One region of the Romboutsia lituseburensis genome, then DNA from elsewhere that is predicted to be linked to it. Evidence: riboswitches for the same ligand, from Rfam matches in the RefSeq annotation. Region 1 holds a riboswitch; each other region holds the start of a gene.
The links. A riboswitch is a leader RNA that binds a small molecule or an ion and turns the genes downstream of it on or off. The one in region 1 is predicted to bind cyclic di-GMP.

Region 1 (3,292 bases):
CAGCACTTTCTTCTGCTGTTGCTGAATTTGTTTGAACAACAACTGAGATTTGTTCAACACCTATATTTACTTGATTTATATGTTGAGCTTGTTCATTACTTGCATCTGCTATTTCTTGTATAACTTCAGCAGATTTTTGTGCCCCAGAAACAACTTCTTCAAGAGATTTTGCAGTTTCAGAAACAATTCCACTTCCATTTTCGATTGCTAAAAGTGACTTTTCAATTAACTCTGCTGTATCCTTTGCACTTTGAGCAGACTTTGCCGCTAAGTTTCTTACTTCATCTGCTACAACAGCAAATCCTTTACCAGCTTCACCAGCACGAGCTGCTTCTACTGCTGCATTTAATGCTAATATGTTTGTTTGGAATGCTATATCATCTATATTCTTTATTATATTACCTATTTGATTAGATGTATTGCTTATTTCATTCATAGCTGCAATCATCTCTTGCATTTGCTTTTTACCTTTTTCTGTAGCTGCACTTGATTGTATAGAAATTTGTTTTGCTCTTTCTGCATTTTGTGCAGTTTGCTTTATTTGCATTGAAACTTCATTTATTGTTGCTGAAAGTTCTTGAACTGAACTAGCTTGTTCTGTCGCTCCTTGAGATAATAATTGTGCCCCTTCTGCTACTTGATCAGAACCTACTGAAACTTGTTCTCCTGCTATATTTATTTGAGATAAAGTATCATTTAGGCCTTCTACAATTTTATTTACTGCTAATAGTATAGGAGCAAAATCATTTCTAAATAGCTCATTTAAATGTTCATTATCTACTTCAACATCTAAGTTTCCATTGCTAACTTCTGTTAATATGTACGTAAGTTCATTTATCATGCTTCTTAAATCTTCTACAATATTAGTAGTGGCATCTGCTACTAAACCAATTTCATTATTAGCATCTAGCTCAATAGTATCTGAGTTTAGATCACCTTCTGCTAATGATTTTAATCTTTCACTACATGATTTTAATGGATTTCCTATTTTATTAGAGAATATTATAGCTACCGCAAATGCGATTATTGTAAATACAACTGTCGTTATTGCAGTTATTATCATTGAGCGATATGTTGAACTCATAAAATCTTTTGCATTCGCCATTACACCTATACCCCATCCGTTGCTATTGCTTACAGGTGCATATCCTAATACCCAACTTTGTCCATTAAACTTAGCTGTTGTATATCCTGTTTGTCCTGATATAAGCTTTTTGTCAGCTTCTGCAAAAGGCACTTGACTTTCATCTGTCTGAGCCTCTTTTATAGAGTTTGCTACCCCTATACGACTTTCATCTTTATGACCAATTACAGTACCTTCACTATCTATAAGGTATGCATAACTATTTTCACTTACTTGTATACCTTTTACTATATCATTTAAAAGTTCCTTAGGTGGGTCAAATGATACAACTCCAACTATTTCACTTCCTTGTATTCCATCTTTCCAAATAGGTGCCGAAACTACTAGAGTTAAATCTCCTGTTACTTTACTTATAACTGGACTACTTAAGTATTCTTTACCACTCATAGAAATTTTAAAATAATCTCTCTCTGAATAGTCCTTTCCACTAAAGATATCTTTCCCATTTGCATCTATAATTTGACCTAATGCTAATCCATATAATTTCTCTTGATTTGTTATAATTTTTTGTTTTTCTTCAATACTTACATTAGGATCTGATATTTTTTGCATAATACCTGTTTGAATCGCTGCATTTTGAACATTTTTTATTTTAGCTGCTGCATTTTCAGAGACTTGTTTAGTAGTCTCTACAACTGTTTTTGATAAAATTTCTTCAGAGCTTTTATAAGTTAAAAAGCTTGTTATTGACCCTAAAAATACACAACTAATAACTGCAAAACATACTATTATTAAAGTAAGTTGAGTCTTTATACTTTTATCTTTATGATTATCCTTACTTTTTAGTTTGAATTGAAATTTCATTCGTACTTTCTCCTTTATATTCTTTTACATTTTCTTTTATTTGTCATTTTATTAACAGTTTTTCCCACAAATAAGCTTAGTTACCTTTAAATATATTTGTATAAATAAACCTCCCCTTCACTAATTATTTTAATAGTTAGACACCATGCATTTTGCAAAAAAATAAAAGAGCATAAACCTAAGCCCGCTTACACTCTTTTTATAAGTTTACACTCTTTTTTTAAAAGATAATTTATGCAACTGGCTAACTTAAAAAAGTCCCTATAGCTTTGCGTCACCAGATCACTCCGGCTTTGCCTATTCAATTTTTATAATAGAATACTCAGCATATATTAACATAGAAATTAAATTTTGTAAATATTTATAAAAATATGTAATATTATGAAGTTATTTTTGATTTTAGTATAAAATATTCAGTATTTATAATATTTTTATAAAATAGTTATATATTTTTTATTATAAATTCCATTTATCATCCATGTATATCATTTTCTTAGTCATTCCACCATCAATAATAAGATTTGTTCCATTTATAAAATCGTTATCTTTACTTGTCAAAAACAAGCAAGCATTAACAATATCTTTTGGTGTACCCACTCTTCCAGATGGATGCTGTTTTTTATCTAAATCTGATAATTCATAATCATCCACTTTAATCCATCCAGGACTAATTGCATTAACTGTTACAGGTGTTTCTGATAAAGATACAGCCATTGTATTAGTTAATGACACTAGTCCTCCTTTTGATGCACCGTAAGCTTCCCATCCAGCTTCATTTTGATTAAATCTCGTTGATGCTATATTTATTATTCTTCCATAGTCCTCACCTTTGTTTGCTTTTATAAATTCTTTTGAACATATAAAGCTACCTCTAAGGTTTACTGCTATAACTTCATCAAATTCACTTAATTCTATATCAAATATAGATTTATTAAACTTACTTATAGCTCCATTGTTTATTAGTACATGTACTGATCCATATTTTTTTACAACATCTTTAAATACATTTTTTATTTGATCTTCACTTTTTAAGTCAGCTTTATAAAAATCTATATTGTTCTCGTGAAATTTTGTATCTACTATATCTATTGCTATTACAAATGCATTTAACTTTGCATATTCTTTTGCTATAGCATTTCCTAATCCATTTGCAGCTCCTGTTACAAATACTATTTTACCTTTGTACATAGTTTTAGATTCTCCTTAACTTTTTATATTTAGCTCTTTTATATTTGAATATATAAGTATTATAGCCTACAAATCGACTAAAATATATTTATCATTTAGTAATTTGTAGGCTATATATTTTTTTATTAAATATTTTAATTAAAGTTTTAATGTATC
Region 2 (3,292 bases), 2.4 Mb from region 1:
CATTTGGGCTTATAGGAGAAGACACAAAAGTTCATAAAGGAGAATCTTTATTCCCAAGATTAGATATAGAGAAAGAAGTAGAAGAGCTAAACGAGCTATTCTCAGAAAAGAAGGAAGAAGCAAAAGAAGAACCTATAGAGCATAAAGAAAATATAACTATAGATGAATTAGATAAAGTTGAATTAAGAGTTGGTAAAGTTATAAGTTGTGAAAAACATCCAAAAGCAGATAGATTATTAGTATCTCAAATAAAAATCGGACCAGAAACTAGACAAATAGTATCAGGAATAGCTAAGTGGTACAAGCCAGAAGATATGGTTGGAAAAGATGTAGTAGTAGTATGCAATTTAAAGCCAGTTAAATTAAGAGGTGTAGAATCTCAAGGTATGATACTAGCAGCTGGAAATGATGGAGACGATTTAGTTGTTCCTGTAGCAACAGGTGCTAAGGATGGATGCGAAGTTCGTTAATCAGTTAGGAGTGTAAAAAATGTTATTTGACTCACACGCACATTTAAATGATGCAAGATTTGATGAAGATAGAGAAGAATTAATAAATTCTTTAAAAGATAAGCAAGTAGATTTAGTTCTGAATCCAGGTGCAGATATAGAAAGCTCTATAACTAGTGTAGAATTAGCAAATAAATATGACTTTATATACGCAGCAGTTGGAGTACATCCACATGATGTAGGAGAGCTAGATAATACAGCTATAGATATTCTTAGAAAGCTTGCTACTGAAAATGAAAAAGTAGTAGCAATAGGTGAAATTGGATTAGATTATTACTATGATAACTCTCCTAGGGGAATTCAAAGAGAATGGTTTAAAAAGCAAATAGAATTAGCTAATGAACTAAAATTACCTATAATAATACATGATAGAGATGCACATGGAGATACTTTTGAGATAATAAAAAATACTAAATCTCCTGAAATAGGATGTGTACTTCATTGCTATAGTGGAAATGTAGAATTAGCTAAAGAGTATGTAAAGATGGGATGTTATATTTCTATTCCAGGGACAGTTACTTTTAAGAATAATAAAAAAACAAGAGAAGTAGCTAAAGAAATACCGTTAGAGTACTTATTAATAGAAACGGATTCTCCATATATGGCACCAGAACCACATAGAGGAAAGAGAAATGATCCATCATTAGTTCAATTTGTAGCAGATAGAATAGCTCAAGAAAAAGGAATTTCTTATGAGAAAATATGTGAAGCTACAAAAGAAAATGCAAAAAGATTATTTAATATAAAATAATTAATAAAAAAGCACTAGTTAAAAACTAGTGCTTTTTTACATTTAAGTAAATTATTATGCACAAAAAATCTAATTTAGTAGAACTAATAATTAAAGTGTAAAAAAATCTATAATTAAATGTAAAAAATATATATAAAATAAATAGACAATCATGGTGTATACTGGTTAATATATAAATAGAAGCATAGAGATATAATCTGTATATGGGTACCTAGATTATATTGAGCAATTGGTACAACCGGCTAAAAATATTTAAGATGTTTTTAGCCTTTTTTAGATACAAATAAGGTTTAACTTTAATTGAATTTAAAAAAGGCATTTAAGGAATCAATTAAATTATTATTGAACTTAAAAACCTACTTTAATTGTACTTGGAGGATGTATGAACGAAAATCAGTATAATAAGCACCTTGAATTAAAGAAAAATATACTCAAAAGTAAAAATATTAAAGAAGCTGGATTTACACTAGTGTATCAACCAAAGATAAATCTAGAAAATAAGCACGTAATTTCATGGGAAGTTTTAAGCAGATGGGAACATAAAAAATATGGATTTATATCACCTATTGAATTTATAAAAATTATAAAAGAACTAGAAATGGAGTATCAATTTGATATTTATGTATTAGAAGAGGTATATGAAGATATTAGTACTATAAATGGTGATAGCAATACATATTCTATAAATATATCAACAAATACATTAAAAATAAAAAATATAGATAAAGAAATTATCGATATAACTAAAAGATATAATATAAATCCTAAAAATATAACTTTTGAGGTAGTAGAAACTAGTGACATAGAATCATATGATCTTATAACTGATACGATAAATAATCTTAATAATATAGGTTTTAGCATATCCATAGATGACTTTGGTACAGGATATTCATCTTACTATAGATTGTGTAATATGAAATTTAATGAAATAAAGATTCCTAAAGAATTTTTACCGACAGACACAACAGATAAAGAAAGAAAGATAAAAGTATTAAAGAGTATTGTAGATATGGCAAAAAGCTTAGAGTGTAAGGTAGTTATAGAAGGTATTGAAACGATTGAAAATCATAAATTAGCTAAAATGCTTGAGATTGATTATGCGCAAGGTTTTTTATATTCTCATCCTATTTCATTTGAAGAATATTTAAATTTGATGGCAAATGAATAATGTTGTAATAACTCCTTGATATTATGAATATAGTTTATAGAAAAGCTTATAAACTTTTATTTACTAAAGAGGGGGAGAGGTTTACTTATGGGTGTTAAAAATACATTCAAAGGTCCTATACTACTTATGTTAACAGCAGGTACGATAGTATTAGGAACATACTCTGGAATAAACAAAGAGATATCATTAACTTTAGATGGACAAACTGTAAAATATGATACTGTTTCAAATACTGTAGAATCATTTTTAGTTAATAAAAAGATAAAGGTACCAGAAGGTAGTAGGATAGAACCTAATTTAAATACAAAACTAACTAATAACATGGATATAGAAATAGTAACTCAGTTTCCTATAAAAATAAAAGATGGAAAAAGAGTATTAGAACATGAAACTAATAAAACAACTGTAGCAGAAGTATTAGAAGAATGTAATATAGGGGTTAAAGATAAAGATATATTAAATAAAGATTTAAATCAAAAAATAAATTCAGAAGATACTATAGAAATAATAAGGGTTAGCGAAAGCATAAAGAAAGAAGTCAAAGAAATTCCATTTAAAATAAAGATAGTAGAAGATAATGCATTACTAGAAGGAAAGACAAAAACGAAAATATATGGTAAAAAAGGAAAGATAGAGATATCTTATAAAATATTATCTAAGAATGGAAATATAGTCTCAAAAACTAAAGTAGCAGAAAAAGTATTAGAAAAACCTCAAAATGAGATAGTTAAGAAGGGATCTTTAAAAACAAGCACTGTTTAAAAATATAAAATAAAAAATATTTATTATTAAAATAAAAGCTATAGTGCATAATTGTACTATAGCTTTTATTTTTCTTGATAAAATTACGTAAAAAACGTA
Region 3 (3,292 bases), 3.3 Mb from region 1:
ACAATTACTTTTTCTGGATCTATTTTTATTTCTGTTTTTTCATTACTATCAAAGTTTAAGTCTGCATTTACAGTCGCTTTAACTTTCCCTTCTCCAAATATCGGTTCAAGTAAGCTAACTATAGATCTTTCTAAATCTTTATTTAATTCTTTTTCTGATTTCCTTGCAATATCTATTCCATTTGATTTTGAAGAGTTTATTTTTCCATCTTCATCAAACAATCCTTCCGATAATAAATTCATATTTTGATCTATTACTTCAACATTTTGCTTAGGTATATTCATATTACTTGCTGAAACTAATGACATTATTGATCTTATTTGATTCGGTTCTAAAGATGCTCCTGGTTTTAGACTTATAGATACTGCAGCTGATCCAGGAATACTTTCTTTAGCAAATACAGATTCTTCACCTTTGTTTATATGTACTCTCGCATCTGCCACTTGCGGGAAAGTTTTTATTGTTTTTTCAATTTCCCCTTGGATCATTCTTTGTTTTTTTATTTGGAATTCTTCATCTGTAAGCCCAAAAGATGAGCCTTCATCCATTATTTCAAATCCCGCTGAACCATTTTTGATATTATTAGATAATTCAAGTCTTAATTTATCAACTTGATCTTTAGGAACATAAATGCTATTCCCTTCTATTTTAGTTTCAACCTTTTTATTTTCAAGTTCTTTTGTAATAGCTGTCGCATCGTTAGCATCTAACCCAGAGAAAAGTACTTTATATTTACTATCATTAGCATATTTTATTCCAAATCCTCCTGCTAGGATAACAGCTATAACACCTATTATTATTGCGATTTTTTTAGTTTTTTTAAGTTCTTTAAATTGACCTGCTTTTGTTGTTATAAAGTCTTTTATATTTTGTGTAATTTCTTTTACATTCATCTATTTACTCCTTGTTAATAGACTACAATTGTACTCTATTGAGCTCTTGATAAGCATCAAATAATTTATTTCTAACTTCTAGCATAAGTTGCATTGACATTTGAGATTCTTGTACAGATAACATAACATCATGCATTGTTATGTCCTCACCTTTTATAAGACTTTCTATACTGTTATTTGCATTAACTTGACTGTCATTAACTTTATTTACAGCCTCTTTTATAACATCATCAAATTTTAATTTAGAACTTTTTTCTTCCACTGTTTTTTCAGCAGTTATAGGATTATTTTTTATACTATTTGCAAATATATCTGAGTTCATCCCTATACTATTTATAGCTTGCATACCATCACCTCTTTAAAATTATCTTCCTATTTCTAAAGCTTTCGATATCATACCTTTTTGAGCATTTAATGTATCTATATTTGATTCGTAAGCTCTAGATGCAGATATTAAATCTGACATTTCAACTAATAAATCTACATTAGGATACTCTACGTAACCTTGTTCATCCGCATCCGGATGATTAGGCTCATATAGTTTTCTAAGTGGAGATTTATCTTCTTCTATTGCTACTGTCTTAACCCCTAACATACCTAGTTTTTCATCATAATTTTCCTCAAAACTAGCTACTTTACGTCTATATGCTCCACCCTCTTCTGTTCTAGTTGTTTTTACATTAGCTACATTAGATGATATAACATCCATTCTCATTCTTTCAGCCGATAAACCACTTGCGCTAATTCTCATACCGCTAAAAACACTCATTTAATTACCTCCCTGATATTACACTTTTTGTCATTGCTATTTTAGTATTAGTTAAACTAACTAATGCATTATACTGAAGAGTTGTAGCAGCTTGATTAACTTTTTCATTTTCTAAGTCAACATTATTCTTATCTTCTCTCATTATAGACCCTTCATCTGTTTTAACTTCTATCTTAGCATTGTCCATCTTACCTTTTAAAGTATCTTCAAATGTAACATATTTTCTTTTGTATCCTGGTGTATTTATATTTGTTATATTATTTGCAATAACTCTACCTCTTAGCTCAGTTGCATCTAAGCCCATTTTCATTAATCCATATATGTTCATAATCAACCTCCTTTTATTCAATCTAATTTAAAAAAACTACCCAAAAGAGTAGTTTGAATTACTTAGTAATTTTAAACATCGCTAACTTTCTAAATACAAACTAAACAAAGTTATAAAATCCAATTCCATTCTTTCTTTTATATGTCTATAAAATTGTCTAATATTGTTTATTTTTTGTTTTATTTCCACTACACAACATTATACACTTTTTTTAAAACTTATTCTACATTTTACGATATTTCTGACCTTTTTCGTTCGTTATTTTTCGACACTCTTCGACATCTATTTGTATTTTTATACAATTCATTTCAAACGATAAAGTTTCTTATTAAAACAATGTAATTTTTTTAGACTTTATAATTTTATTTTTGTGTTTTTTTACATAAAAAAATACTCTTATTAAAGAGTGTAAATTTTTTATCAGCAATGATAACAAAAAGTTTATTAACTCTTCGGCAGCTGGCTGGCATAGTTTTAAAAACCTTAGCCCCTATAGTTTTGCGTCCCTAAATTTCTCTAGGTTTGCCTATTAAATTTTTATTTAATCATAATTACTCACACTTTTTTCTCATACTACAGTGTAAACTTTTCCTACTACTATAGTATAATATATTTCGACTTTTATCAAGGTTTTATGCTGATTTTCTTTTTTTTTCATGTATTTTTTCCCATACTAATACCTAAAAATATTTTTATATAAATCCATGGTATATTTTTTAATTTATATATTGTAATTAGCTTTATAAAATAAAGTTTATTTTTGTTTAAATATTTTAAATTAGTATGTTTATAATTAAACCAGTTTCCATGTTACCTTCTATAAATATAAAATCTAAAGGATTTAATATTATTTCTTCTTTTATGTAATCTATTTGGTCTTTAGTATTATCTAACTTTGATTCACTTTTTTTGAGATATTCTTCTAATGATATAAGCTTTGTTTTTTGATGAGAAAGATTTTGTTTTACTTTTTTTATCTTATTAAGTGTATCATTTATTAATGATATGATTTGTTCTTTATCCTCTATATACTGATCTTTTTGATTTTGATTGGACTCAGATTTACTTTCTAATTCTTTTGCTTTTTTAGTTAATTGCTTTATTTTAATTTTTATATTTCTAGATTCTTTATTTAAATTGTTATTTTCTTGATGATATTTTGATTTTGCATAGTTTAAAGTTTTCTCTACTTCTTCTATATGTACTTCTTGGGATTGAATTAGTGTCATTTTATCCTGTAATCGTCTTTGGTCACTATTTATTACCTTTGATTTCATTTTTATTCTGTTATTTGTGTTGTTA

Region 2: another riboswitch for cyclic di-GMP. It lies ahead of NWE74_RS12540 (EAL domain-containing protein); the one in region 1 lies ahead of NWE74_RS00565 (methyl-accepting chemotaxis protein).
Region 3: another riboswitch for cyclic di-GMP. It lies ahead of NWE74_RS16215 (flagellar basal body protein); the one in region 1 lies ahead of NWE74_RS00565 (methyl-accepting chemotaxis protein).

What each region holds. Positions count from the first base shown of each region.
Region 1 is NZ_JANQBQ010000001.1:110,385-113,676, reverse strand. Features, by position in the region: gene NWE74_RS00565 (methyl-accepting chemotaxis protein) at 1-1,948, opposite strand, end outside; cyclic di-GMP riboswitch class I at 2,181-2,256, opposite strand; gene NWE74_RS00560 (SDR family NAD(P)-dependent oxidoreductase) at 2,405-3,136, opposite strand.
Region 2 is NZ_JANQBQ010000001.1:2,543,736-2,547,027, forward strand. Features, by position in the region: gene metG (methionine--tRNA ligase) at 1-470, shown strand, start outside; gene NWE74_RS12535 (TatD family hydrolase) at 490-1,260, shown strand; cyclic di-GMP riboswitch class II at 1,430-1,513, shown strand; gene NWE74_RS12540 (EAL domain-containing protein) at 1,643-2,431, shown strand; gene NWE74_RS12545 (G5 domain-containing protein) at 2,519-3,193, shown strand.
Region 3 is NZ_JANQBQ010000001.1:3,366,615-3,369,906, reverse strand. Features, by position in the region: gene fliF (flagellar basal-body MS-ring/collar protein FliF) at 1-893, opposite strand, end outside; gene fliE (flagellar hook-basal body complex protein FliE) at 916-1,239, opposite strand; gene flgC (flagellar basal body rod protein FlgC) at 1,258-1,662, opposite strand; gene NWE74_RS16215 (flagellar basal body protein) at 1,667-1,990, opposite strand; cyclic di-GMP riboswitch class I at 2,442-2,527, opposite strand; gene NWE74_RS16210 (hypothetical protein) at 2,764-3,292, opposite strand, start outside.